Regions from separate parts of the Azospirillum fermentarium genome, predicted to be linked through region 1. Evidence: riboswitches for the same ligand, from Rfam matches in the RefSeq annotation. Region 1 holds a riboswitch; each other region holds the start of a gene.
What was found. Region 1 has a riboswitch for cobalamin ahead of cobW (cobalamin biosynthesis protein CobW). Riboswitches for the same ligand answer to the same signal wherever they lie in the genome.
Positions count from the first base shown of each region.

Region 2: linked by a shared signal. The riboswitch ahead of M2352_RS21900 (TonB-dependent receptor plug domain-containing protein) and the one ahead of cobW (cobalamin biosynthesis protein CobW) in region 1 are both predicted to bind cobalamin.
Region 3: linked by a shared signal. The riboswitch ahead of M2352_RS22915 (ribonucleoside-diphosphate reductase subunit alpha) and the one ahead of cobW (cobalamin biosynthesis protein CobW) in region 1 are both predicted to bind cobalamin.

Region 1 is NZ_JAOQNH010000003.1:872,789-882,351, forward strand. It holds gene M2352_RS24075 (precorrin-8X methylmutase) at 1-223, opposite strand, end outside; gene cobG (precorrin-3B synthase) at 250-1,587, opposite strand; gene cobN (cobaltochelatase subunit CobN) at 1,584-5,162, opposite strand; gene cobW (cobalamin biosynthesis protein CobW) at 5,169-6,206, opposite strand; cobalamin riboswitch at 6,334-6,561, opposite strand; gene M2352_RS24095 (porin) at 7,018-8,430, shown strand; gene M2352_RS24100 (hypothetical protein) at 8,538-8,912, opposite strand; gene M2352_RS24105 (transglutaminase family protein) at 9,037-9,563, opposite strand, start outside.
Region 2 is NZ_JAOQNH010000003.1:361,901-371,463, reverse strand. It holds gene malQ (4-alpha-glucanotransferase) at 1-1,358, opposite strand, end outside; gene treZ (malto-oligosyltrehalose trehalohydrolase) at 1,406-3,211, opposite strand; cobalamin riboswitch at 3,326-3,536, shown strand; gene M2352_RS21900 (TonB-dependent receptor plug domain-containing protein) at 3,654-5,582, shown strand; gene M2352_RS21895 (ABC transporter substrate-binding protein) at 5,579-6,424, shown strand; gene M2352_RS21890 (FecCD family ABC transporter permease) at 6,421-7,422, shown strand; gene M2352_RS21885 (ABC transporter ATP-binding protein) at 7,422-8,216, shown strand; gene M2352_RS21880 (DUF6925 family protein) at 8,216-8,923, shown strand; gene M2352_RS21875 (DUF2235 domain-containing protein) at 9,072-9,563, shown strand, end outside.
Region 3 is NZ_JAOQNH010000003.1:584,070-593,632, reverse strand. It holds gene M2352_RS22925 (MFS transporter) at 1-395, shown strand, start outside; gene M2352_RS22920 (aldo/keto reductase) at 424-1,248, shown strand; cobalamin riboswitch at 1,348-1,570, shown strand; gene M2352_RS22915 (ribonucleoside-diphosphate reductase subunit alpha) at 1,684-3,612, shown strand; gene M2352_RS22910 (ribonucleotide-diphosphate reductase subunit beta) at 3,636-4,715, shown strand; gene M2352_RS22905 (DHA2 family efflux MFS transporter permease subunit) at 4,836-6,254, opposite strand; gene M2352_RS22900 (MarR family winged helix-turn-helix transcriptional regulator) at 6,251-6,727, opposite strand; gene M2352_RS22895 (ArsC/Spx/MgsR family protein) at 6,859-7,293, opposite strand; gene draG (ADP-ribosyl-[dinitrogen reductase] hydrolase) at 7,309-8,199, opposite strand; gene M2352_RS22885 (NAD(+)--dinitrogen-reductase ADP-D-ribosyltransferase) at 8,234-9,112, opposite strand; gene M2352_RS22880 (hypothetical protein) at 9,411-9,563, shown strand, end outside.

The sequences.
Region 1 (9,563 bases):
GCGCCCCGGCGCGCAGGGCCGTGCGGGCGGATGCCCCCACGCCGGGGGAGAACATCATCTCCTCCGCCACCTCGACCATGCCGCAGGAATGGATGATGCGCACCACCACCGCCTTGAGGTCGTCGGGCAGATGGTCCAGGCGCGCCTCCGCCCGGATGGTGGCGAAGGACTGCCGGTAGATGGCGGCGCCGTCGCGGATGTAGTCGTAGGTGGGGGCTGACACGGGTGGTACGTCCTTGGTTTCTTCTTTTAGAGATCGGCGGGCGCCAGGGTTGCCAGGAACGCTTCCGCCCCCACCCCCGGTTCCGCTCTTTGACGGTAGAGAGCATCAAGAGCCGCCACCTTGTCCACGGCTTCCGCCGGGGACAGGTCCGGCCAGCGGGCGGCGCCGGACGCGGCGGCGTTGATGTCCACGCCGTAGCGCCCGGCCCTGGCGGTCAGGGTCACCGCCGCCGGGGCCGGGTGGGCACAGCCCTTGGAACAGCCCGACACATGCACCGCCCCCGCCGCCGCCGCCAGGGCCGGTGCCCGGCGCGCCAGGGCCAGCGCGTCGGCGTGGGTGTCGGTGGTGCCCACGTCGCACCCGCCGGCCCCGCTGCACGCGGTCAGCCGCAGCCGCACGTCGGCGGGGTCGAGCACGCCGCCCAGCGCCGCAATCTCGGTTCCATCCGCCACGCCGGGCAACAGCAGCGCGCGCCAGGGCGTCAGGCGGATCTCCCCACATCCCTGCCGCTCCGCCAGCCCGGCCAGGGCGTCGAGCCGGTCCACATCCAGCCGCCCGAAGGGGAAGGCCACGCCCAGCCAGCCGCTTTGCACGCCCAGCACCGCCCGCGGGGCGCGCACCGGCGGGGCCGCATCGGCCAGCGGCGTCAGTCCGGGCAGGGCTGCGAACGCCCCGGCGCCGGTTTCGCGCACCAGCCCGGCCATGCGCCGCGGTGCGCCGTCCCGCGCCGCACGCAGCGCGATGAAGGTGCGCGCGATGGCCGCCGCCACCGCGGGCAGCCCCGCCGGGGCGCACAGGCCGATGGGAACCGCCGTCGCCAGCGTGCCGCCCAGCGCCACGCGGAAGGCGAAACCGGCGCCGTCCGCCACGGCGTCGAACCGCACGTCGGTGGAACTGTCGGCCAGGTGCCCCACCCCGCCGCCGCACACCAGCCAGCCGAATTTCGGGGTCAGCCCCCGCACCGCCGCATCCGCCGCCAGCCGGGCATCCAGCGCCAATGCGGCGGCACGCACGTCGAACCCCTGCGGGTCCAGCCCGGCGGCAGGCGCGGTCAGCACGTTGCGCACCGCCTCGCTCTCCACATCCGCGGCCAGCAGGCCCAGGGATTCCAGGGCGGCGTACAGCGGCGGCAGCCCGTCCGCGTCCAGCCCGCGAAGCTGGAGATTGCCGCGGTGGCTGAGGTCCACCAGCCCGTTGCCCAGTTCCCGCCCCAGGGCGGCGATCCGCCGGGCCTGGGCCGCGGTCAGGATGCCGGCGGGCACGCGCACGCGCACCAAAAGCCCGTCGCCCACCTCCATGGGCGCCAGGACGCCGGGGCAATAGCCGCGGCGGCGGGGTTGGGCGGGGGATGCGGCCATCATCATGCGGCCTCCTCTCTCAAACGGCGCAGGTCGTCGCCCACGGCGTTGCGGCGGGGGTGCCACAGGCCCCGCGCCATGGCGTCGGCGAAGCGGTCGAGCATGGCGCGGGCGGCGGCAGGGTTGGCGGTGCGCAGGAAATCCAGCACCCGGTCATCCTCCACATAGGCATCATAGAGGATGTCGAAGTGATGCGCTTTGACCACGCGGGTGGAGGCGGCGAAGGCGAACAGGGTGTCCACCGCCGCGGCGATGTCCGCCGCCCCCGCCGGGCCGTGGCGCATCATGCCGGCGATCCAGCGCGGGTTGGCGGCGCGGCCCCGCAGCACGCGGGCCAGCTCCTCCCCCAGCGTGCGGACGGTTACCCGGTCGGGTTCGGCGCTGTCCAGGTGATAAAGCGCCGGATCGGCGCCCAGCGAGGCGGCGGCGGCGGCGAACCCGCCCTCGAACTGGGCATAGCCGTCGTGGGACAGCAGGTCGTGTTCCCGCTGGTCCTGATGGTGGACCAGCGCCTCCGCCCCGCCCACCCGGCGGCGGAACAGCGACGGCAGCGCCACCCCGTCCAGGCCGGGGCCATAGGCATGGCAGCCGCCGTCCAGATAGGCCCGCCCGAAATCCCCTTGGCCCGACCAGTCGCCCGAGGCCAGCAGCCCGGCCAGCGCCGTGCCGTAGCCCCCCGGTGCCGCGCCGAACACGCGGGCGGTGGCAAGCCGGCGGGCGTGCTCCGCCTCCATCCCCTGGGCCGTCAGTTCGGCCACGTCGCGGGCGACAGCAGAAACCAGCGGGTTGACGTCCGGTCCCTCGTCGGTCAGCCCGGCGATGGCGCGCACCGCCTGGTCGAACAGCGCCACCTGCTGCGGGAACACGTCGCGGAACAGGCCGGACAGGCGCAGCGTCACATCCACCCTCGGGCGGCCCAGCAGCCCCGCCGGCATGATCTCATAACCCGTGACGCGGCCCGATCCCCCCTCCCACACCGGGCGCACGCCCAGCAGCGCCAGGGCCTGGGCCAGCTCGTCGCCGCCGGTGCGCAGGGTCGGCGTGCCCCACACGTCCACCACCAGCGCACGGGGCCAATCACCGTGATCCTGCAAATGGCGGGTCAGCAGCGCGTCCGCCGCCTTCCACCCCAGCGCCCAGGCGGTGGGGGTCGGCACGGCGCGGGGATCGAGCGCGAACAGGTTGCGCCCGGTGGGCAGGGTGTCGGCGCGCCCGCGGGCCGGCGATCCCCCCGGCCCCGGCGGCACGAAGCGCCCGTCCAGCCCGGCCAGCAGGGCGGCCCGCTCGGCCGCCCCGCACCCGGCGATGGCCGGCAGCAGGGTGGTGCGCACCCGCTCCAGCACCGCCGCCGTGCGGATCCAGGCGGGATCAAGCGTTTCGGTTCCCGCCACCAGCGCCACCGCGCGGGCATCGAGGGCGGCGCGGTGTTCCGTCTCATCCAACGTGAGGTCGAGCGCCAGGGCGCGGGGCAGCGCCATGCCCGCCCCCTCCCCCCCGCCATGGGGGAAGCGGGCGACGGCGGCGGCGAGGCGGGCGATGGACTCCTCCGCCGGCGGTGTGCCGAAGACATGCAGCCCGTCGCGGATCTGCATCTCCTTCACGTCGCACAGATGGGCGTCCAGCCGGTTCAGCACCTCCGCCGGGTCGTCGGATGGCGTAAGGTTGCAGTCGGCGGCCACCCCGGTGCGCCACGCCAGATCGGTGATGCGCTCCTGCAGCAGCCCCAGCCGCCGCGGGTCCATGCCCGACGCTTGGGCGTATTCGTCGATGGCCGCTTCCAGATCGGCAAGGCCGCCGTGCAGCCCGGCCTGCATGGGCGGCGGGGTCAGGTGGCCGATCAGCACCGCCCCCAGCCGGCGGCGGGCCTGCGCCCCCTCCCCCGGATTGTTGACGATGAAGGGGTAGAGGATGGGCAGCGGCCCGGCCACGATCTCCGGCCAGCAGGTGGCCGACAGCGCCACCGCCTTGCCCGGCAGCCATTCCAGCGTGCCGTGGGCGCCGAGCTGCACCAGCGCGTGGATGCCCGCCACATGCCGCAGCCACAGGTGAAAGGCGTAATAGCCGTGGCTGGGCGGGGTATCGGGATCGTGGTGCTGGGCGGTGGTCAGGGGCCCATGGCCGCGGCTGGGCTGCACCGCCACGGTGACCGCCCCGCAGCGGCGCACACGGAAACGGAAGCCGCCGTCGTCGGCCAGCGGGTCGCCATCCGGTTCCCCCCACGCCGCGGTGATGCGGGCCAGCGCCTCCCCATCGGCAAGACGGCGGTAGGCCGACAGGCCGAGATAGACGCCCGCGTCCCCCGCCGGGGTCAGGGAGGCCAGCAGGTCCGCACCATGCACCGGCACGTCGGCGACGGCGTACCCCGCGTCCCGCAGGGTGTTGAGAATCCCCACCGCGCTGGCCGGGGTGTCCAGCCCCACCGCGCGGCCCACCCCGCCGCCGGGGCCGGGGTAGTCGGACAGCACCAGCGCCAGCCGCCGCTCCCCGCGCGGGGTGGCCGCCAGCCGCACCCACGCCGCGGCCAGATCGGCGGCCCACGCCACCCGGTCGGGCACCGGGCGGATCAGGGTGGGGGCGAATTCCAGATCGGGGTCGGTTTCGGCCTCGGCCTTGAAGGCGATGGCGCGGGTCAGGATGCGCCCGTCCATTTCCGGCAGCACCACGTTCATGGCCAGATCCGCCGGCCCCAGCCCGCGCACCGCCCCGGCCCACCCGGCCTCGGTGCCGGTGGACAGCACCACCTGAAGCACCGGCACACCCGCGGCGTCCAGCGGCGAGCCGGCGCCCCCCGGCGGCACGGCGGAAAAGCCGGTGGCGTTCAGCACCACCGCCGTCCCGGACTCGACCAGGGTCCGGGCCACCCACGCGGCGGCCTCCGGCTCCTTCAGGCTGGCGGCGAACAGCGGCAGCGGCGTCAGGCCGCGCTCCGCCAAGGCGTCGGCCAGGGCGTGGACCGGCGCCACGTCGCCGGCCAGCAGGTGGGAGCGGTAGAACACCACCGCCGCCACCGGCCCGCCATCCTCCACCCGGCCCGCCCAGCCCGCGTACCGGCCAAAGCGCGGCACCGGCGCCGGCTCGGCCCAGGGGGCGGGATGCCCGGCCAGCGTGGCGGCATAGCCCAAAAGCGAGGCGGCGTTGTCCGGCCCCCCCTCCACGAACAGGCGCCACAGCCGGGACACGGCATCCGCCGGCACCGTGCTCCACCCCTCCAGCGTCGGGTCGGGGCGGGCATCGCCGGGCAGCACGGCCAGCGGAATGCCTTGTTCCCGGCACACCGCCACCACCCGTTCCAGGCCATAGCGCCAATAGCCGGCCCCGCCCAGCAGCCGCAGCACCACGCCGCGGGCCGGGCGGATCACCCGGTCGATGAACAGGTCCACCGACAGCGGGTGCCCCAGCCGCGCCAGAGTGACCAGCCGCAGCGTGGGCAAGTCCGCCCGCCGGGTCCGCCACGCGGCGGCCAGCGCCGACAGGTCGCTGTCGGAAAAGGACAGCACCACCAGATCCGCCGGGGACAGTTCCAGGTCCACGGCCTGCGGTTCGGCGGTCAGGTCATCCTGCCGGGCGGCCAAAAGGTGCATGGGGTCTTATTCCACCAGCGCTTTGGTCACCGCGGCCACGTCCAGCCCGGTTTCCCCGATCACCACCAGCCGGCTGCGGCGTTCCTCCTCCGGCTTCCAGAAGCGGTCGAAATGGGTCTGCACCCGCACGCCCACCCCCTGGACCAGCAGCCGCATGGGCTTGCCCGGCACATGGACGAAGCCCTTGACCCGCAGCACCCCGTGGGCCGCCGCCACCACCGCCACGCGGGCGGCCAGCGCCTCGGCGTCCGTCTGGTCGGGGAGTTCGACCACGAAGCTGGTGAAGTCGTCGTGGTCGTGGTCCTCCTCCGTCTCATGATGGCTGGGACGGCTGGCGAGGTCGTCCTCCACCGCGGCACCGATGCCCAGCACCACGCGGGCGTCGGCACGCCCATGGGGGCCGTGAACGATCTTGGCGTCCCGCGGCAGGGTGGCGCGGATCAGCTCCTCCACCTTGGCCAGCCCGGCCCCGTCCACCAGATCGGTCTTGCTGACCACGATCAGGTCGGCGCACAGCAACTGATCCTCGAACACCTCCTCCACCGGGGTTTCGTGGTCCACGGTGCCGGCATCGGCGCGCTGGGCGGCCAGCGCCGCGGCGTCGGGGGCGAAGCGGCCCTCGGCCGCCGCCGCGGCATCCACCACCGCCACCACCCCATCGACGGTGACCCGGGTGCGCACGGCGGGCCAGTTGAACGCCTTCACCAGCGGCTTGGGCAGGGCGAGGCCCGAGGTTTCGATGATGATGTGTTCCGGCGGCTCGGCGCGGGCCAGCAGCTTTTCGATGGCCGGCACGAAATCGTCGGCCACGGTGCAGCACAGGCAGCCGTTGGCCAGCTCGATCACGTCGTCCTCGGTGCAGGCGGGCACGCCGCAGGCGCGCAGGATGCCGCCGTCCACGCCCACGTCACCGAATTCGTTGATGATCAGCGCCAGACGCCGCCCGCCGGCCTGTTCCAGCAGCGACCGGATCAGCGTGGTCTTGCCCGCCCCCAGAAAGCCGGTGATGACGGTGGCGGGAATCTTCGACGGCAAAGCCGGCATGGGTCTTATCCTTTGCAAGAAAAAGGGGGATCGGGCGGGGGAACGGCGCCCCCGGTCATGCCGTGCATCGCAAACCTTCCTTCCCCGCCCACCCGGCGGACAGATGTGATGGGTCCGGCCCCCGTTGGGCGGGACCGGTCCGGTGGCAGGTTTCCTGGCTTGCGGGTTATCGCCGGTCCCCCGCCTTCCCAGCCCCATCAGGGGACCAGTGGCATCCGGGGGATGGCTCGCCGCACACAGTTGCGGGGGCAGCCGCGGCCTTGGGGGGAGAAGACGCCCCGCACCGCGTTCCCTTTTACCCCCGCACCGTCCAGACCGGCGGATGGCGCGGGGCACCATCGGAAGGGCCGCAGCATCGCAGGGTCGTGAGCGATTTACAAGCCGCCACCCGCCCGCGTCATGCCCCGAAGGGAGGAGACGCCATCATCCCCCATAGCCCCGCCCCGCTCCACCCTACCGCACCGCCCAAACCCAAAGGTGAACGAACGGATGAGATGTCAATCCGCAGGCGTATTGGCCAAACACACCGTTTTTTGCCCCGTTCCCCCAGCCGGGCCAGCCTGAACATGGCTGTAAATCCTTCCTTCGCACAATAAGCGTTCTCGCACCGGCACACGAAGCCCACCAATGAGACCCAAGTCTTATTTGTAAACAACCGAATCATCCCTAGAGTCCGCCGCCGATCGCCGCAGAAAAAGGCGATTCTTTCGAGTCACGGACGAATCTTTAAAAAGAAGATTTTCCGGGAACGGGCAGGTTTTGCTTGAAGGAAACGGCGCCACACCGCCGGCCAACCAGGGGGAAGAATACCATGAATGCGCGTAACATCGTGATGCTGGGCAGCAGTGCTGTTGCCCTGACGCTGGCACTTGCCGCCCCGGCCCTGGCCGACACCACCGAGGATCTGCTGTCCCACCTGCGCGCCAAGGGCGTGCTGACCAACAGCGAATTCAACACGCTGAGCCAGCGCCATCAGGTGGAGACCGCCCGCGCCGCAGCCGATGCCAAGGCCCAGGCCGACGCCCAGGTGCAGGCGGCCAAGGCCGCGGCGGTTGCCGACGACAAGACCATCGTGCGCAAGGCCGACAAGGGTCTGGGGCTGAAGGTGGGGGATGTGAACATCCAGCTGTCCGGCTCCATCAACGGCTTCTACGTCCATGATTCCGGCGACAGCGGCCCCCGCACCGCGGTGACCGGCGGCGTGGTCAACACCAACGGCAACAGCTCGTCCGTGCGCAACGGCCTGCTGCCCGGCTATCTGAAGGTGGACGTCACCACCACCCAGGAAGGCTTCGACCTGGGCGCCCATTTCGGCATCTACCCCGGCATCAACAGCGTGACGTGGAACGGCGGCGCCAATTCCGCCGGCCAGCCCCAGGCGCTCACCACCTCCGGCGCCGATTTCCGCCAGACCTACCTGACCGTGGCGCACAAGAGCCTGGGTGAGCTGAAGGTGGGCCGCGACATCGGCCTGTTCGGGTCGGACGCCATCCTCAACGACATGACCCTGCTGGGCGTGGGCACGGCGTCGGCCAACAGCAACCCCAGCAACACCTCGCTGGGCCGCATCGGTCTGGGCTACATCTACACCGATTTCCAGCCGCAGATCACCTACACCACCCCCACCTTCGCCGGCTTTGCCGCCTCGGCGGGCGTGTTCACGCCCATGGTCACGGCGGGCAGCACGGAAGTGAACGATTCCCCCGGCTTCCAGGGCAAGCTGACCTATGATTTCACCGCGGGCGGGGCCACCGGCCACCTGTGGGGCGGCTTCATCACGCAAAAGCACGACCAGACCGGCGCCCAGGCCAGCTACACCGGCACCGGCTTCGACATGGGCGCCAAGCTGAGCTACGGCCCCGCCGCCCTGACCGGCTATTACTACACGGGTGAAGGCATCGGCACGACCGGCCTGTTCATCCTGTCGGCCACCGCCGCCGGCAAGAAGCGCGACAGCGACGGTTTCTATGTCCAGGGCACCGTGAAGCCCATCGACAAGCTGACGCTGGGCGTCAGCTACGGCGAGAGCAACCTGGATCTGGCCGGCGGCGAAGTGAACCCCACGCTGGTGAAGAAGAACAGCTCGTGGGCGTTCCAGACCAAATACGCCCTGACCGACTGGGTGTCGCTGGTGGGCGAATACACCAACACCACGTCAAAGGCCCACGGCGGCAACGAGGCCAACTCCGACGCCATCGCGCTGGGTGCCATCCTGTTCTTCTGAGTGCGGCGGGCGTCTCCATCCGACGGCACGAAAAACTGGGGGGCGGCAGCAATGCCGGCCCCCCTTTTTTTCGCGTCGGGGCGACCGCCCCGGACCCTTCAGTCTTTTTACATGACCCGCTTTTCGACCAGGACCGACAGGGAGCCGGCGGAGGCCACCACGGCTTCGCGGGTGCCGTAGGAGGTCTCGGCCACGGTCAGCACCGACTCCGGCGCCACCGTGGACAAGGCCGCGTCCAGGGAGCGGACGTAGGCATAGGGCACCGTCGCCCCCTCCAGCCGCGACGCCACGGCGAGGCCGTATTCCCGTTCCGCCAGCCGCCGGCCCACCAGCAACAGGCAGGTGTCGCCCGCCGCCATGCCGACACAGTCGGGATCGCCCGACTCCGTCACCGAAAAGCCCATGGCGCTCCACCGCGCCACCGCCTCACCAATCTCGGGCAGAACCATCATGGGCGACACCCGCAACGCTTCCGTCGTCATCCACCGAACTCCCGATGTGAATATAACGGGAACAGGATACACCGCTTTTCCGGGAGCGCCATGAAAAAACCCTCCCCCGGAATGAGGGGGAGGGTTTTTCACCACGCGGCGTACCGCCGCGGGATCAGCGTCGCCGCAGGTCCAGCGTCATGGGGAACTGCGGGTTGCGTTCCTCCGGCGGCACGGTCATCGGGCCGGGGGTGTGGCCGAAGGGGTAGAAACGGGCCAGACGCCGGCCTTCCGCCTCGTTGGCGTTGACGGGGAAGGTGTCGTAGCTGCGCCCGCCGGGGTGCATGACGTGATAGGTGCAGCCCCCCACCGACCGCCCGACCCAGGTGTCCAGCACGTCGATCACCAGCGGCGTGTGCACCGGGATGGTCGGGTGCAGGCAGGACGGCGGCTGCCACGCGCGGTACCGCACGCCGCCGACGAACTCGCCCTCGGTCCCCGTGGGGATCAGCGGCACCCGGCGGCCGTTGCAGGTGACCACGTAGCGGTCGCCCACCAGCCCGGCCAGACGCACCTGCACCCGTTCCACCGACGAATCCACATAGCGCACGGTGCCGCCGCCGCCCGGCTCCTCGCCCAGCACGTGCCACGGCTCCAGCGCCATGCGCAATTCCACCGTGATGCCCCGCTGGACGATGTGGC
Region 2 (9,563 bases), 510 kb from region 1:
CCCCAGTTCTGCCCCTTCATGTTGAACTGGTCGGGCGGTGCGCCGACGCTGGCCCCGCGCACCAGCACGCCGGGCTGCGCCCACGCCGCCGCCCCGCCGGGGGAACCGGCCACCGCAAGGTCGCGGTAGAAGCCCACCGCCAGCCCGGCGGCCTTGGCCCGCGCCGCCGCCACGCCCAATTGCCGGTCGGCTTCCCATTGCAGATAGGTGAAGAACTCCACCCGCTCCGCGTGCCCGGCGGCGAACGCCGCCACCTCCGCGCTGTCGGGGCGGCGGAAGGGTTCGGGCCAGCTCTGCCACGCCCACAGGCTGGAATCCTGACGGAAGAAGTGCTCGTGCAGGGCGTCGAACAGGGCGTGGCGGAACAGCCCTTCCCCCATGGCGGCCTGGAAGGCGCGGAAGTCGCGCCCGCGGGGGCTGCCCTCCCCCGCCAGATGGCGGGCGCGGAAGCTGCGGTGCAGCGCCTCCAGCACCGTCATCTTCAGCGCCGACACCGCCGGGTAATCCACCAGCTCCGCCCCCCGCACGGCGGCCAGCCGCTCCTGAAAGCCCGGCTCCGCGATCAGGGCCTGGGCGTCTTCGCTCTCGGCCAGATCGGGCACCGCCTCCACGTCGATGTAGAGCGCGTTGAGGAAGCTGCGCGACGACGGCGAATAGGGGCCGAAGTGGTGGGGATCGGCGGGAAACAGCGCGTGCAGCGGGTTCAGCCCCACCAGCCCGGCGCCCAGCCGCCCGGCGGTCTCGCCGAACCGGGCCAGATCGTCGAAATCGCCGATCCCCCAGTCGGTGTGCCCGCGCAGCCCGTAAAGCTGGAGCGCCACGCCCCAGGTGCGCCCGCCGGGCACCACCTCGTCCGGGGTCAGGCAGCGGCGGGGGGTGAGGATCAGCACCATCTCCGCCCCCACGGCCCCGTCGGACACGGTGACCTCCAGCCGGTGATAGCCCAGCGGCGGCACCAGGGGCAGCGTCAGGCCGCGGCGGACGTACGCCGCCCCGCCGCTCGTCCCGCTCTCCAGCACCGGCAGGGAGGGAAGCGGCACGCTTTCACAGCGCAGGCCCCCGCCCTCCTCGGTCAGGTTCCACGTCAGGGTGCCGGCGGCGGCGGCGGGGACGCTGACCGGGATGACCGGCGCCTCGTCCTCCGCCAGCACCAGCACGGGCGGCAGCAGGCGGCGCCACCCCCGCCCCTCCAGCGCCGTCAGGCTGGCCGCGGCCTCCTCCTCGGTGCCCGCCCGCAGGCCCATGGCGGCCAGGAGTGCCCGCATGGTCTCCGGCGAGGTGTCGCGGCGGTTCCCCCAGATGTCGTGATAAAAGGGTTCGATTCCCGCAACCTCGGCCAGCCGCGCAAGAACACTCATCACCGCTTCCCCGTTTTCGTTTTCGGTTTCATGGATGTCTGGTGGTATTAGGACTGCAGGAACCATCGGGCTGTCCAGCCGGAAAGCCGGCCTATGGCTTTCCCCCCCACCAGCACCTCCCCCGGCGGGAGAGCCGGCGGCGTCACCGCCCCGTCGCCCAGGTGGGCCGCCAGCGTCAGCCGGGCCCCGCCGGCCAGGGTCCAGGCGATGGAAAAGCCGGCCCCCTCCCGCCACAGCACCTCCCCCCCGCCGGCCCCCGGCAGCAGGGGCACGATGCGTTCGGCCCGCAGGCGCAGCAGCCGGCGCACCAGCGCCAGCCGGGACGCGAACGGCTCCTGCGTCACCTTGCCCCAGTCGATGCGGGAGCGGACGGCGGTCTCGGCGGCGTTGGGGTCGGGGATGCGCGCGCGGCGTTCCGGGTCGGCGAATTCGGGGAAGGCCGCAAACTCCCGCCGCCGCCCCTCCCGCACCGCGCCGGCCAGATCGCCGTCGAAATCGGTGAAGAAGGCAAAGGGGTTGGTCTCCCCCCATTCCTCGCCCATGAACAGCAGGGGGATGGACGGGGCCAGCAGGGTGATGGTCAGCAGCGCCTCCACCCGGTCCGGCGGGGCCAGCACGGTCAGCCGCTCGCCGAAGGCGCGGTTGCCGATCTGGTCGTGGTTCTGCAGGAAATTGACGAAGGCCGGCGGCGGCAGGTGCCGCGACACCTCCCCCCGCCGTTCGCCGCCGCGCAAAGCGGACGGGCCGCCCTGGTAGATGAAGCCCTCGGCCAGCGCCCGGCACAGGCCGGCGATGGGGTCGGCGGCAAAGTCGCTGTAATATCCCCCGCTCTCCCCGGTGGCCAGCACATGGGCGGCGTGGTGGTAATCGTCGTTCCATTGGGCGGTGTGGAACCGCGGCTCCCCCCCGTCGCGGGACAGGAGGCGGGCGGCGTTGTGCTCGTTCTCCAGCACCAGATGGACGTGACGGTCCCGGCCCACGCGATCACGCACCCGCCGGGCCAGCTCCTCCAGGATGTGGGGGGAAGAATCGTCGATGATGGCGTGCACCGCGTCCAGCCGCAGCCCGTCGATGCGGTATTCCTCCAGCCAATAGAGCGCGTTGTGGATCATGAAGTCGCGCACCGGGCGGGCGTGGGCGCCGTCGAAATTGATGGCGGCACCCCACGGCGTCTTGTGCCGTTCGGTGAAGAAGCCGGGGGCGTAGGCGTGCAGGTAGTTCCCGTCCGGCCCGAAGTGGTTGTAGACCACATCCAGGAACACCATCAGCCCCCGCCCATGCGCCGCGTCGATCAGCGCCTTCAGGTCGTCGGGCGTGCCATAGGCCGACCGGGGGGCGAAAAGCTGCACCCCGTCGTACCCCCAGTTCCGCCCGCCGGGGCATTCGGCCAGCGGCATCAGCTCCACCGCCGTGATGCCGGCCGCCGCCAGATGGTCCAGCCGTTCGATGGCGGCGCGGTAGGTGCCTTCGGGTGTGAATGTCCCGACGTGGAGTTCGTACAGCACCGTCTCGTGCCAGGGCCGCCCGCGCCATGCGCTCGCCGTCCAGGCGTAGGAGGCCGGGTCCACCACCCGGCTCGGCCCGTGCACCCCGTCGGGCTGCCAGCGCGACACCGGGTCGGGGACCGCCAGCCCGTCGGGCAGGATGAAACGGTAGGCGCTGCCCGCCGCGGCCTCATGGGTGGCCAGGGTGAACCACCCGTCCTCTTCCCGCACCATGGGCAGGCGGGTGCTGCCGTCGATCTCCAGCGTCATCTCCGCCACGCCCGGCGCCCACAGGCGGAACCGGACGGAACCGCCGGCCTGCGGCTGGGCGCCGAAGGGCATGGAATGGGTGAAACGGTTCTCGGTCATCGCAGCAATCCTCTGGTGTGCGGCGGCATCCCCCGACAACGCCCCGCCGCTGGGTTTGCTCCCCGCAATAAAAAAACCCCGGCAACAAAATCATTGACCCGCCGGCATCACCGCCCCTAGCTTGGCCGCGACGGTTGCCCGCAAGGGCTGAAAAGGGAACACGGTGCGGACCCATCGACAGGGTTTCAAGCCGGGGCTGCCCCCGCAACTGTAAGCGGCGAGCCGTCCGCAACGAAGCCACTGGAGCCATGAAAGACGCTCTGGGAAGGCCGCGGACAGGCGACAACCCGTGAGCCAGGAGACCTGCCGTCAACCGTGGTCACACGCGGACACATTCGGGCGGGGTGCACCGAAGGTTGCCGAACCGGGATTCCGCCCGTGCGGGATCGCGGCGGGGCTTCGTTCGCGGTGACGTGCCACCGGCGTCTCCGCCCGAGGTCTCATGACTCGTACCCTGTTCTGTCCGTCCCGGACGATTCCCGCCGCCTTTGCCATCGGCGGCGTTCTCCTCCCCCTCTCATCCCTGGCCGCCGACGACGGCACCGCCACGAGCACGGCCATGCTGCTGCCGGAAATCTCCGTCACCGCCAACCGCGTGCCCACCGCGGCGGACGCGACCGGCAGCGCGCTGACCATCATCACGGCGGACGACCTCCAGCAGCGCCAGACCCGGATCCTGTCCGACGTCCTGCGCGAGGTGCCGGGCGTGGCGGTCAACCGCACCGGCCCCATGGGCACCCTGACCCAGGTCCGCATCCGCGGGGCCGAGGGCAACCAGACCCTGGTGCTGATCGACGGGATCGAGGTCAACGACCCCGCATCGGGCTCCGAATACGACTTCGCCAACCTGCTGGCCGGCGACATCGAGCGGGTGGAGGTGCTGCGCGGGCCACAAAGCGCGCTCTACGGCTCCGACGCCGTGGGCGGCGTGGTCAACATCGTCACCCGCCGCGGCAGCGGCGCGCCCTCCCTCTCGGCGGCGGTGGAGGGCGGATCGTTCGGCACCTGGGCCGGGCGCGCCACCGCCGGCACCGGCAACGACCGCTACGACGTGGCGGTGAGTGCCCAAGGTGTGCGCAGCACCGGCGTGTCGGTGGCCGACCGCCGGCTGGGCAACGGCGAGAAGGACGGCTATCGCAACGGTACCCTGACCGCCAAGGCCGCCGTGCGTCCCACCGGCACCACCGAACTGGCGGTGGTGGGCCGCTACACCCGCTTCGACAGCGACACCGATGGTTTCACCGGCGGGCGCGGGGCGGTGGACGACGGCACCAGCACCACCGGCAAGCAGGCGTTCGGGCGGGTGCAGGGCAAAGCGGTGTTCCTTGACGGCCATTGGGAGCACATCGCCGGCCTGTCCTATGGCCGGCAGCAACGGAATTACCGCGATGCCCGCGGCCAGACCACCAGCACCTACGAGGGGCGCAAGACCAAGCTGGACTATCAGACCAACCTCAGCTTTGCCACCGGCCCAGCGGCGCACGTGCTGACCGCCGGGGTGGAGCACGAGGACGACACCGGCATCACCCGCAGCGGCTATTCCAACTTCGACCGCACCATCGGGTCAACGGGGCTGGTGGGGCAGTACAAGCTGGACCTGTTCGACCGTCTGACCCTGACCGGCAGCGTGCGCCGCGACGGCAACGACCTGTTCCAGGACGCCACCACCTGGCGCGGCACCGCCGCCTACCGCGTGGAGGACACCGGCACCAAGCTGCGCGCCTCCTACGGCACCGGGGTCAAGAACCCGACGCTGTTCGAGCTGTACGGATACACCGCCACCTATGCCGGCAACCCGGACCTGAAGCCGGAAAAGGGCCGCGGCTGGGACATCGGCGCCGATCAGGCGCTGTGGGGCAAGCGGGTGGTGGCCGATGCCACGTGGTTCAACCAGCGCATCCGCGATCTCATCACCGGGACCGGACGCACCTCCATCAACATGCCCGGCGAATCCCGCGTGCAGGGGCTGGAGGTGGGGCTGACGGTGGAGCCGGTGGACGGGCTGACGCTGCGCGGCTCCTACACCTGGACCGAGGGCGAGGACTCCACCGGGGCCGAGCTGGTGCGCCGGCCCAAGCATCTGGCGAGCCTGAACGCCAATTACCGCTTTCTGGAGGACCGGGCCAACGCCAACATCGGCGTGGTCTACAACGGGCGCACCAGCGACTGGGCCTATGATTCCTTTTACAACCGCCAGCCGGTCAGCCTGACGCCCTACACGCTGGTCAACCTGTCGGGATCGTACACGCTGACCGAGCGGGTGGAGGCGTTCGGGCGCATCGAGAACCTGACCAACCGCCATTATCAGGAGGTCTGGACCTATGGCGCCGCCGGGCGGGCGGGCTATCTCGGCCTGCGGCTGGCGCTGTGATCCGGCGGACCGTGTGTCTCCTCGCCGCCCTCCTGCTGTGCGCAGGGGGGCCGGCGCTGGCCGGGGACGGCGCCGCCAAACCGCAGCGCATCGTCTCGCTCAACCTGTGTGCCGACGAATTGCTGCTGCGGCTGGTGGAGCCGGGGCGCATCGCCTCGGTCACGTGGCTGGCCCGCGACCCCTGCGGGTCCACGGTGGCGGCCATCGCCGCCGGCATCCCCGTCAACCGCGGGCTGGCGGAAGAGATCGTGCCGCTGCACCCCGACCTGATCGTCGGCGGGACATACACCACCCGCACCGCCGCCGGGCTGCTCAAACGGCTGAACGCGCCGCTGGTGGAACTGGACGTGCCCCAGACGCCGGAGGACGCGGCGGACCAGATCCGTGCCCTGGCCCGCACGGTGGGCGAGCCGGAGCGGGGGGAGGCGCTCATCGCCGCCATGTTGGCCCGCTACGACGCCGCGGCCCCCGCACCGGGGGACCGCCGGCCCACGGCGGTGGTGCTGCGGCCCAACGGCTTCGTGGCCGGGCCGGGCACGCTGACCGACGCGGTGATGGCGCGGGCGGGGCTGGAGAATGCGGCGGGACGGCTGCCGGGAGGCGGGTTCGGGCCCTTGCCGCTGGAAGCCATCCTGCTGGGCGGGGCCGAGCGGCTGATCACCGATGACACTCCCGGCGCGCCGCCGTCGCTGGCGAATGCGGTGCTGCACCACCCGGCGGTGACGGCGCTGTCCCGGCGGGTGCGCACGGTGACGGTGCCGTCGCGCCTGCTGACCTGTGCCGGGCCGCAGAACGCCGAGGCCGCGGCCCTGCTGGCGGCGGCGCGGGGAGAGGGGCCATGAACGGACGGATTCCCTATGGGGTCTTGATGGCGGCCCTGGCCGGGCTGGCGCTGGTGCTGTGTCTGGTGTCCATGGCCGTGGGCTATGTGCCGTTCGACGCCGCCGCCGCTGCGGGCGACTGGCTGGCCGGGCGGGACACGCTGCAAGCCCTGGTGTTCGCCGAACTGCGGGTGCCGCGGGCGGTGCTGGGGCTGCTGGTGGGGTTCAGCCTGGGGCTGACCGGGGCCGCCATGCAGGGGTGGCTGCGCAACCCGCTGGCCGAACCCGGCATCGTCGGCGTGTCCAGCGCCGCGGCGCTGGGGGCGGTGGCGGTGTTCTACAGCGGACTGTCGGCCACGCTGGCACTGGCCCTGCCGCTGGGGGGCATGGCCGGGGCGGCGGTGGCAGCCTTGCTGCTGACCGTCATGGCCGCACGCGGGGCCGGGACCACCACGCTGATCATCGGCGGCATCGCCGTCAACAGCCTGGCCGGCGCGCTGACCGCCCTGACCCTCAACCTCGCCCCCAACCCCTATGCGGCGCTGGAGATCGTGTTCTGGCTGATGGGGTCGCTGGCCGACCGCGGCAGAGACCAGGTGATGCTGGTGCTGCCGCCCATGCTCGTCGGCTGGTCCTTGATCCTGTCGGGCGCGCGGGCGCTGGACGCCCTGACGCTGGGGGAGGACACGGCGCGCAGCCTGGGCTTCGACCTGACAGCACTCCGCGGGCGGCTGATCGCCGGGGCGGCGCTGGCGGTGGGCAGTGCGGTGTCGGTGACCGGGGCGGTGGGCTTCGTCGGGCTGGTGGCGCCGCACCTGATGCGCCCGCTGGTGGGGGCGCATCCGGGCCGGTTGCTGCCGGCCGGCGGGCTGGCCGGGGCGGTGCTGATCCTGGCCGCCGACATCGCCGTGCGCCTGCTGCCCACCCGGCCGGAACTCAAGCTGGGCGTGGTCACCGCGCTGGTGGGGGCCCCCTTCCTCATCCTCCTCATCGCGCGGCTGCAAAGGGAGGAGCCGTGATGCGCATCGACACCCAGTCCATGACGGTCCAGGCCGGCGGGCGGCCTCTGCTGCGCGATGTCAGCCTGTCGCTACGGCCCGGCGTGTTCACCGGGGTGATCGGGCCGAACGGGGCGGGCAAATCCACCCTGCTGCGGGTGCTGGCCGGCATCGCCCCGCCCATGGCCGGCACCGTCACCTATGACGGTGAGCCCTTGGGGCGGCTGGGCCGGCGGCGGCTGGCCCGTGCCGTGGCCTATCTGCCCCAGGACGGGCCGGTTCACTGGCCGTTGACGGCGCAAGCCGTGGTGATGCTGGGCCGGCTGCCCCACCGCGGCCTGCTGGGCGGGGTCACGCCCGCCGACCGCGCGGCGGTGGAGCGGGCGCTGACCCTGACCGACGCCCGCCATCTGCGCCACCGCATCACCGGCACCCTGTCGGGGGGCGAACGGATGCGGGTGCTGCTGGCCCGGGCACTCGCCACCGAACCGGCGCTGCTGCTGGCCGACGAGCCGGTGTCGGCGCTGGATCCCCGCCACCAGTTGGCGGCCATGGCGCTGCTGCGGGCGTCAGCCCGCGGCGGGACCGGGGTGGTGGCGGTGCTGCACGACCTGACGCTCGCCGCGCGCTTCTGCGACCGGCTGATCCTGCTGGCCGGCGGGGGGGTGATGGCCGACGGCCCGCCCGCCGCCGTGCTGACCGATACGCTGCTGGCCGCGGCCTACGGCATCGCCGTTCACCGCGGGGCGGTGGACGGCGCGCCCTACCTGCTGCCCTGGACCACCCTTCCCTCTTCCGAAAGGACGCTTGCGTGATGTTCGATTCGTTGACCGATGAGACCTTGTGGCCGTGGCTGCGCGCGGCCCTGGCCGATCCCGCCACCGGCTGGGGGCTGGGCAGTTTCGGCGCCATCGCCGAGTTCACCCGCGACGAGGACGAAGCGGTGCACCTCGCCCTGGACGGGCCGGTGATGACGGTGGGCACGGCCCGCGGGGGCATCCGCCTGCGCCATGATCCCCGCGTGCGGGCGGTGCCCTATGCCATGGCCGGCAGCAAGAAACCCGCCGTGGCCCTGTGCCTGCCCACCGAAATCTGCACCGGCAGCGGCGTCACCGCGGTGACCGAGGTGGGGCCGGACGACGATCCCATCGACCCGCGGGACGGCGGCGTCCTGTTCGACCTGGGCCTGAACCTGAAGCAGGTCACCGCCTGCGTCCGCGCCGCCGATCCGGTGACGGCAGAGCGGATTCGCGCCGGGGCCGGCCTGGGCATGTTCGATCCGGCCGGCCCGCTCGCCACCGCATGGCCGGACCTCAGCCCCCACCGGGTGTTTCTGTGCCCCTTTGCGCGGGCGGAGGTGAAGCAGCCCATCCCCCGCCCCGACGGGCGCAGCCCGGACGGGCCGCACACCCATGTACTGCCCAAGCTGCTCGCCACCGGGCGCACCCACGCCGCCAACGTGCCGGCCCCCGACGGGTGGATTCCCTGCCTGACCGTGTTCCCGCCCGCCTTTCCCCAATAACGGCGGGTCTGGCCAAGAAAAACGGGTGGGCGTTAGGGTTTGACCCCCGTTGTTATCTGGTATGGAATCCCCTTCAGGATTCAGGTTTTCGTTTCATCACCATGTGCATTTCGTTGTATGCATTTGGTCCCTGAAGGGGCATCCGGCCATGGCCAAGAACATCGTCGTCTGCTGCGACGGCACATCCAACGAATTCGCCACCAAGCGGACCAACGTGGCGAAGATGGTCTTTGCCCTGAACAAGGATCCCCGCGTCCAGACGGTGCATTACCACCCCGGCGTCGGCACCATGGCGGCACCGGGCACGGTGACCCGCATCGGCGGCGTCCTCACCCGCGCCGCCGGGCTGGCGTTCGGCTACGGTCTCGACCGCGACATCCGCGACATCTACAGCTTCATCGCCGACACGTACGAAGAGGGTGACAAGCTGTTCCTGTTCGGGTTCAGCCGCGGGGCCTATACGGTGCGGGCGGTCGCATCGCTGCTGAAGCTCTATGGTCTGGTGCCGCCGGGCAATGGCCCGCTGGTGCCCTACATCGTCCGCATGATGTGGGCCATCACCCGGCTGGAACGGCGCTCCAAACCCCAGGAGCCGCCTGATCCCCGGATCAAGGGCTATTTCAAGCTCGCCGGCGATTTC
Region 3 (9,563 bases), 290 kb from region 1:
CGGTGAAGGCGCTGGCCGGGCTGTTCCTGGCGCAGGCCGCCGTGCTGGTGCTGTTCACGGTGACGCAGGTGTCGGCGGTGCCGGCGCTTGTCACGCTGACGGCCCTGGGCTTCCTGTCGTTCGCCAACGTGCCGGGGCTGCAGCTCTATGTGGTGCAACTGGCCCAGCGGCACCGCCCCGGTGCGGTGGACACGGCGTCCGCCCTCAACATCGCCGCCTTCAACCTGGGCATCGCGCTGGGGGCGTGGATCGGCGGTCTGGTGGCCGCATCCCCCCTGGGGCTGGGGTCCACACCGTGGGTCGGCGGGATCATGGTGGCCGGTGCGCTGGTGCTGACCCTGTGGAGCGGTGCCCTCGACAGCCGGGCGGCCCGGCCCATTCTCCGTACCGCCTGATCAAAGACGCGAAGAAGGAATTTCGTCCATGCACACCGTCACCGCCAACGGCGCCGCCATTCCGGCCCTGGGCTTCGGCACCTTCCGCATGCCGGGGCCCGACACCGCCCGCATGGTGCCCGCCGTCCTCGCTCTCGGCTACCGCCACATCGACACCGCCCAGATCTACGGCAACGAGGATGCGGTGGGCGCCGGCATCGCGGCGTCCGGCGTTCCCCGCGGCGACATCTTCCTGACCACCAAGGTGTGGGTGAAGAATTACCGGGACAGCGCCTTCCACGCCTCGGTCGATGAGAGCCTGCGCAAGCTGGGCACCGATTACGTGGACCTGCTGCTGCTCCACTGGCCCAACGCGGATGTGCCGCTGGCCGAGCAGATCGGCGCGCTGAACGCCGTGCGGCAGGCGGGCAAGGTGCGCCACATCGGCGTGTCCAACTTCTCCACCGCCCTGATGGCCGAGGCCGGGCGCCTGTCCGCCGCCCCGCTGGTGACCAACCAGATCGAATACCACCCCTATCTCGACCAGACGGCGGTGATCGGCGCGGCGCGCGCGGCGGGCATGGCCGTCACCGCCTATTACGCCATGGCCGACGGCAAAGTCCTGGCCGACGAACGGCTTCGGGCCGTCGCCGCCCGCCACGGCCGGACGGTGGCCCAGGTGGTGCTGCGCTGGCTGGTGCAGCAGCCCGGCGTCGTCGCCCTGTCCAAGACGGTGAGTGCTGCGCGCGCGGCGGAAAACGCCGCCATTTTCGATTTTACCCTGCCGCCGGAGGATATGGCCGCCATCCACGCCCTTGCCACGCCGGACGGGCGGCTGGTCAGCCCCGCCGGGCTGGCGCCGGTGTGGGATTGAGATGACGCGGAATTGACATTCCGCCGCCATTGAGGCAACACACGCGGTGTGAAACGGGGGCGCTCAAGAGAAGATCTTGACGCCCCCGTTTCCATGACATACCATATTTAGCGTTATGGTTCCCTGCATCCAACAAGATACAGGGCTAAGAGGGAAGCCGGTGAGTCCCCGTCCGGGAACGATGCCGGCGCTGCCCCCGCAACTGTAAGCGGAGAGCGTGTCCGCCGTTTTCGTGTCACTGGCGCCCCTCGGGCGCTGGGAAGGCCGGACGGACGTGCTGTGACCCGCAAGCCAGGAGACCTGCCGTAACCGAACGAACGTCCACGGGCGGGGTGTCCCGGTGGTGCGCTTGCGCCTGTGCGCCATCCCCGTGGCCCACATCCGCAGCCGTGCTTGCCGTGCGTCCCGTCCAACCCCACGACAGGATGACCACCGATGCCGGCGCTTGCCTTGCCCACCGCCCAGACGGCCACCCCGTACAGCTTTGGCCGGGATTTCGACGATCACGGCAATCTGGTGGCCCTGCCCCCGCGCCCGCTGGACCGGGCGGTCACCCGCGCGCCGCTGGAACGCTGGACGCCGCCGTCCCCCACGGTGGTGGGCATCGACCGCAGCCGCGACGCGCTCCTGACCGCGTTCGGCAAGGCGACGCTGGACGACCGCTATCTGCTCCCCGGTGAAAGCTATCAGGATCTGTTCGCCCGCGTGGCCGCGGCCTATGCCGACGATGCCGCCCACGCCCAGCGGATCTATGACGCCATGTCGCGGCTGTGGTTCATGCCGGCGACACCGGTTCTCAGCAACGGCGGCACCTCCCGCGGCCTGCCCATTTCATGCTTCCTCAACGCGGTGCCGGATTCGCTGGACGGCATCGTCGGCGTGTGGAACGAGAACGTGCGGCTGGCGTCCAACGGCGGCGGCATCGGCACCTATTGGGGCGGGGTGCGGTCCATCGGCGAGCCGGTGAAGGGCTGCGGCACCACCTCGGGCATCATCCCGTTCATCCGGGTGATGGACAGCCTGACGCTGGCCATCAGCCAGGGGTCGCTGCGCCGCGGGTCGGCGGCGGTCTATCTCGACATCCACCACCCGGAAATCGAGGAGTTTCTGGAGATCCGCAAGTCCTCGGGCGATTTCAACCGCAAGAGCCTGAACCTGCACCACGCCGTGGTCATCACCGATGCGTTCATGGAGGCGGTGCGCGGCGACACCCCCTTCCTCCTGAAAAGCCCCAAGACGGGGGAGGTGCTGAAATCGCTGAGCGCCCGCCAACTGTGGCAGAAGATCCTGGAAACCCGGCTGCAGACCGGCGAACCCTATCTGCTGTTCGGCGACACGGTGAACCGGGCGCTGCCCCGGCACCAGCGGGATCTGGGGCTGCGCGTCACCACCAGCAACCTGTGCAGCGAAATCACCCTGCCCACCGGCACCGACCATCTGGGCAACGAGCGCACGGCGGTGTGCTGCCTCGCCTCCCTCAATCTGGAAACCTGGGATCAGTGGAGCGGCGACGGCGCGCTGGTGGAGGATGTGCTGCGCTTCCTCGACAACGTGCTGACCCGCTTCATCGAAGACGCACCGGAGGGGATGGAGAGTGCGGTTTACTCGGCCATGCGTGAACGCTCGGTCGGGCTGGGGGTGATGGGGTTCCATTCGTTCCTGCAGGCGCGCGGCATTCCCTTTGAAAGCGCTTTGGCGAAATCGTGGAACCTGCGCTTCTTCCGCACCATCCGGCGGGCCGCCGACGCCGCGTCGGTGCGGCTGGCCGACGAGCGCGGCCCCTGCCCCGACGCCGCCGACCGCAACATCCGCGCCCGCTTCAGCCACAAGCTGGCCATCGCCCCCACCGCGTCCATCAGCATCATCTGCGGCGGCACCAGCGCCTGCATCGAACCGATCCCGGCCAACATCTACACCCACAAAACCCTGTCAGGGTCGATCTCGGTGCGCAACCCGCATCTGGAACGGCTGCTGGCCGGGCGCGGCGCCGACACGCCCGCGGTGTGGCAGTCGATCATCGAGCACGAAGGATCGGTGCAGCATCTGGACGTGCTGAGCGACGATGAAAAGGCGGTGTTCCGCACCGCGTTCGAAATCGACCAGCGGTGGATCGTGGATTTCGCCGCCGACCGCACCCCCTTTGTCTGCCAGAGCCAGTCGATCAACCTCTACCTGCCGGGCGACATCGACAAATGGGATCTGCACATGCTGCATTGGACCGCGTGGGAGCGGGGGCTGAAAAGCCTGTATTACTGCCGGTCCAAATCGGTGCAGCGCGCGGCCTTTGCCGGCGGCAACCGGGACCGCGGCGCCGATGCCGCCCCCGCCCGCACCGATTACGAAGAATGCCTGGCCTGCCAGTGAGCACCGGCAACGGACACCCCATCATGACCGCATCCCTTGCGCACATGGATCCGCGCGCCCTGATCGGCACGGGCCGTGTCGGGCTTCTCGACGCCTCCGGCGCCTACAATGTGGACCGCTACCCGTGGGCTTATGCCTATTGGAAAAAGCAGCAGCAGGTCCATTGGATGGGCGAGGAAGTGCCGCTGGGCGAGGACATCAAGGACTGGGCCTCCGCCCGCGTCAGCGACGGGGAACGGAACCTGCTGACGCAGATCTTCCGCTTCTTCACCCAGAGCGACGTGGAAGTGAGCGACAATTACCTGAAACGCTACATGCCGATCTTCCAGCCGCTGGAAGTGCAGATGATGATGGCCGCCTTCACCAACATGGAGACGGTGCACATCGACGCCTATGCCCTGCTGCTGACCACGCTGGGCATGCCGCAGACGGAATTCGCCGCCTTCCGCGACTATGCCGAGATGCGGGCCAAGGCCGATTACATGCACAGTTTCGGCACCGGCACGGTGGCCGACGTGTCGCGCACGCTGGCCATGTTCGGCGCCTTCACCGAGGGCATGGCCCTGTTCGCCAGCTTCGCCATGCTGCTGAACTTCCCCCGCCACAACAAGATGAAGGGGATGGGCCAGATCGTCACGTGGTCGGTGCGCGACGAGAGCCTGCATTGCGAGGGCATCATCCGCCTGTTTCACGAATGGAACCGCGAAACCGGCGCCCTGACGCCCGCGGTGCGCGACGACATCCTGGACGTTTGCCGCACCATGGTGGGGCTGGAGGAACGCTTCATCGAGCTGGCCTTCGCGCTCGGCCCCGTGGCGGGGATGCGGGCGGAGGATATCCGCGCGTACGTCCACTACATCGCCGACTGGCGCCTGACCCAGCTTCGCCTGCCCACACTCTACGGCTATTTCAAGCCGGTGGACGGCGGGTACGAGGCGGTGAAGCCCCATCCCCTGCCCTGGCTGGTGGAGATCCTGAACGGGGTGGAGCACGCCAACTTCTTCGAACAGCGCGCCACCGAATATTCCAAGGGCGCCAGCCGCGGCCAGTGGGACGGTCCGGACGGGGTGTGGGCCTCTTTCGACAAGCGGCGCGGGGGGTGATTGGGCTACCGCCCAAACCTGTTTGGGGGTGTCCCCCAAACCCCCTTTCTTTTTATCAATAAAAAAGGGGGAGGTTTGGAGGCGTCAGCCTCCAAGCGGGGCCGGGGCGGCAGCACCGCTTTACCGCCGCGTCAGCCCCAGCGCCGCCAACGCCACCACCTGCACCACGGCCAGCACCGCGAACGCCACCTGATACCCGTGAGCCAGCGCCAGCCGCTGGCCGGCGGCGTCCAGCAGGGCGAAGCCGTCGGCGTGGGTGCCGGCGGCGGCGGTGAAGACGATGGAAATCAGGCTGACGCACAGCGACCCGCCCAACTGCCGCCCGAAATTCATCGCCCCCGACGCCTGTGGCACGTCGGCGCGGTCCAGCCGGGCCAGCGATCCGGCGGTGGCCGAAGGCATGATGAGGCCCAGCCCCACCCGGCCCAGCAGAATCCACACCACCAGCCACGGCACCGCCGGCCCGGCGCCGGCCATGGCCAGCAGCCCGCAGGACAGGGCGAACAGCGCCGCCCCCAGCACCACCGGCACCGCCGGCGGCAGGCGGTCGGCCATGCGCCCGGCAAAGGGGAAGGTGGCGGCCATGGCCAGCCCCGCCGGCATCAGCACCAGCCCCGCCCCGCTGGGCGTCATCCCCAGCACCTGCTGCAGATAGAGCGGGATGAGGTAGGTGGAGGCGTACAGCCCGCCCCCCACCGCCACCGTCAGCAGAAAGCCGCCGACGAAGGGGGCGGAGCGGAACACCGCCAGTTTCAGCAGCGGCGCCTTGCACCGCATCTCCCACCCCAGGAAGGCGGCCAGCCCCACGGCCCCGGTCACCAGCCCGCCCTGCACCGCCGGGATGGTCCAGCCGATCTGCAGGCCGCGGGACAGCGCCCACAGCAGCACCGCCAGCGTGCCGGCCAGCAGCACCAGCCCCGCCACGTCCAGCGGGCGGGGCGGGGTTTCCGACGGGTGCCGCCCCGGCAGATGGGCCCGGGCCAGCGCCATGCCCATCAGGCAGAACGGCACCGCGGCCAGGAACGTGGCCCGCCACGACACCAGATCCACCAGCAATCCCCCCAGCACCGGGGCGGCGGCGGGCGACAGGATCACCCCCAGCCCATAGAGGCCGAAGCCCCGCCCCTGCTGCCCCGGCGGAAAGGCGTGGAACACCACCAGCATGCCCAGCGGCTGCACGATCCCCGCCGCCGCCCCCTGCAGCACCCGCGCGGCGATCAGCCAGCCCATGCCCGGCGCCACAGCCCCTATCACCGATCCCACGACGAACACCGCCATGGCGGCGATGTAGGTGGCGCGGATGCCGAACCGCTCCACGCTCCAGGCGCTGACCAGCATGGCGGTGGTCATGGCGGCCAGGAATCCGGTGACCAGCCATTGGATGGTCGGCTGGTCCACCGCGAACACCCCCATCAGCGGCGCCAGCGCCACGTTCAGGATGGTGGCCGCCATCACCACCGACGCGGTGCCGACGATGGCGGCGGCGGTGGCCTTCCAATCCGGGTGCTGGCGGGTGGCGTGTTCGTTGGCGGCGCTCACGGCTGACCCTCCCCGGTCTGGCCGTGCGCGGCATGGTCCACCCGGCGGCGGATGGACAGCAGCGCCCGTTCCATGGCCTCCAGATCCGTGTCGGTGACGTCGGCCAGCAGTTCGTGACGCAGGCCCATGGCGATGGCTTCGATCCGCGCCAGCACGGCGTGTGCGCGGGGAAGCAGGTGGATGCGGCGGCCCCGGCGGTCGTCGGGGCACAGCCGCCGCTCCACCCACCCGTCCGCCTCCAGCCGGTCGAGCAGGCGGACGAGCGTCGGCCCCTCCACCCCCAGATGCTCGGCCAGTTCCTTTTGCGCGATGCCCTCACCCAGCCGCTTCACCAGCACCAGAGCGCGCCATTTCGCCTGGCTCAGACCCAGCGGATGCAGCCGGCGGTCGAGCGCCAGCCGCCACGCCCGCGCGGTGTCCTGAAGCAGGATGCCGATGGTCCCGACCCGTCGTGCCCGTAAATCGCCGCTCATGGTGTGTCCGATATTGAAAGCTTCCTATTGAATAGCACGCTATCAATATCGGCCGGAACAGGCAAGGCGTGCGCCTTTGCGTCCGGCACGGCGCGCGGATTGACGCGCCGTGCGGCATGGTTCCGGTTCGGTTACGCCTCGGCCTTGGCCGGGGCCGGGCACGGCGGCATGCCGGACCGCGCGCAGCCCTCCAGATTGCCGGAGGCGGAACCGGGGGCCAGCCCGATCCAGGCGTTGACCGCATCGGCGTCGAAGCCGCAGCGGCGCTCCTCCCCCACCTGCATCAGCGGGCGGCGGATCAGCAGCGGGCGTTCGGTCAGGATGGCCAGTGCGGCATCGGCGTCCAGGGTTTCCGGCACCACCTCTCCCGCCTTTACCGCCGGGGCGGCGCGGTTGAACCAGTCGGCCACCGGGGCGGTGCCGAAGAAGGGACGCAGGCTGTCCGCCGTCCACGGTGCGGTCAGCAGATCGCGCACCTCCAGCCGGTGCCCGGCGTCTTCCAACAGGCGGCGCTGGCGGGCGTTGCCGGCGCAGCCGGGCTTTTCATAGAAGATCACGTCGGCCATGAAAGCATCCTCGGGTTACGGTGATGAAAAGAGCGGCGCGCGGGCCAGAAGATCGTCGGTCTGCTGGGTGATTTCCGCCTTCACCTTGGGGTCCAGCTTCTTCAGCCAGCGGGTGGGGATGCTCTCCAGGCCATAGGTGGCCCCGGCCAGCATGCCGGCCAGCGCCCCGGTGGTGTCAGCGTCGCCGCCCTGGTTCACCGTCTCCACCACGCAGCTTTCCACCGAATCGGTCTGGAAGTAATAATGCATCACCGTCTGCATGGTATCGACGATGAAGGCGGTGGACAGGCCGCGGTAGGGTTCGAACTTGAACGCCCGATGTTTGGCGACCAGCGCATTGACCTCCTCGCGCACGTCGCGCACGCCGCCGCCCAGGATCAGCCGCTGCACCATGGCCGCCAGCGCCAGCAGAGCGGCGTCGGCCAGCGGGTTGTTGTGGGTGATGTGACCCTGCTCGATGCTCCAGGACCGGCATGCCGCCTCGTCGCCCAGTGTTGCCAACACCACGGGCAGGTTGCGCATAGCCGCCCCGTTGCCGCCCAGATGCTCGCCCGGCGGCTCCTCCAGCGTGCCGTTCATGATGTAGCGGCGGATGCCGCGGCGGGTGGTGTCGCCCACGTCCACCGGCACACCTTTCAACCATATGGCGAATTCGTCAGCGGCGTTGCGCACGTCCCACGCCGGGGCCTTGAGGATGGCGCGGCCCAGGTGGATGGACATCTCGGTGTCGTCGGTCACCTGCCCCGCCGCCAGCCGCAGCCAGCCGCCGCCCTTGATGTGCTTGTGAACGCCGTGCTGGTGCGCGATCTCGCCCTTGGTCAGGAATTCCACCGTGGCGCCCAGGGCATCGCCGCAGGCAAGACCGAGATAGGCGCCGAGCGCACGGGAACGGATGGCGGGGTCGATCGTGGTCACGGGCTCTGACTTTCCATAAGCGCGGTCACAGCAGCGATACCGTCACACGGTAATCGCCGCCGACCACCAGATACTCCCCTTCCCCCTGGAAGGGGTAGCGGGGGATGATGTCGCGGAAGAAGACTATTTTCACAACGGGAACCTGCGCTTCAAGGATGTAGTCCCCGAACTGGCCGGCTATGTCGCGGTCGATGGAAAAGGAGCTGAGGTTGTTCAGGCGCAGCACCGCCGTGCGCTTGTCGGGGCGCGCGACGATGTGGTGTTCCTCGAAATTGTTGACGCCGCGGTAAAGGCGGATGGTCTGGGCCCGCGCCGGCATGGGCGCGCACGGCCACCCCCGCCGGATCCACCACTGGCAATATTCGTAGAGCAGGTCGAGCTGCAGGTGGATGTGGTTGTTGTGGAAGCGGGTGGAGTGCTTCTGCTCCGCATAGTGCTGCCACGCTTCCGACGCGAAGCGGCGGATCAGTTCGCCGTGATAGGTGGGCAACAGGCCGAAACGGCTTTCCACCCAGCCTTTCAGCACCGCCCCCTCGGCCGCGTTGGAATCGAACATCCACCCTTTGAGCAGGCGCAGGTAGCTGGCGCGGAACCGCCGCTTGCCGTCGGCTCCTTGCGAGCCTGAGAAATCGGCGTGCAGATCGAACGTCTCTTCCATGTAGCTCATGAAGAGATCGGCGGCGAAATCGGCGTCGGGCACCGCGTCCAGCCCGTCGAACAGGGAGGCGTGGGTGAAGCGGGTGCCGTGGATGCGCAGCGTGCGCGGCTGGTCGTTGAAATCGGTGGTGCACAGGATCTGGGCCGGGATGCCGACCCGGTTGGTGCGGTGTCCGCGCAGGGCCAGCGGTGAATCCGGGTCCACCACGCGCCCATGCACATCCCTGATCTCACCGCCGTCGGCCATCACCGGGAACCCCTGCCGTCCTGCCGATACCCATAACGAAAATACGGGTTCACGCCAAGTGTTTGCTGCAAATGCAAAAAACGGCAGCACCTGCTCAAAACCGCGCCAAATTCAAAAGGGTGTGCGCTCCGGGAAAAACATTGAAAAAAGCAGGGGAATTCTTCTGTGACAACGGATGTCACAGGGGAAGACGGGGATGGCTCGTGGCGACTATAGATTTCCTCATATTGCATCGCTGCTTTCCCAGGTTACATAGTGATAAGAGCCGCGAAGGCAGGATCGTCAGGGCGGCCAACAAATGATCACCCCCAAGGCAGGGCACGACAGCATGTGGCAGGTTCTGCGCGACATGGTGGCCCAGCCCCCTCCCCCCGCCGTCCCCGCGGCGGCGGATGCGGCGGCCAGGGCCGGGACGGCGTTCCAGCCCGCGGCAAAGGCCCACGGCACCGGG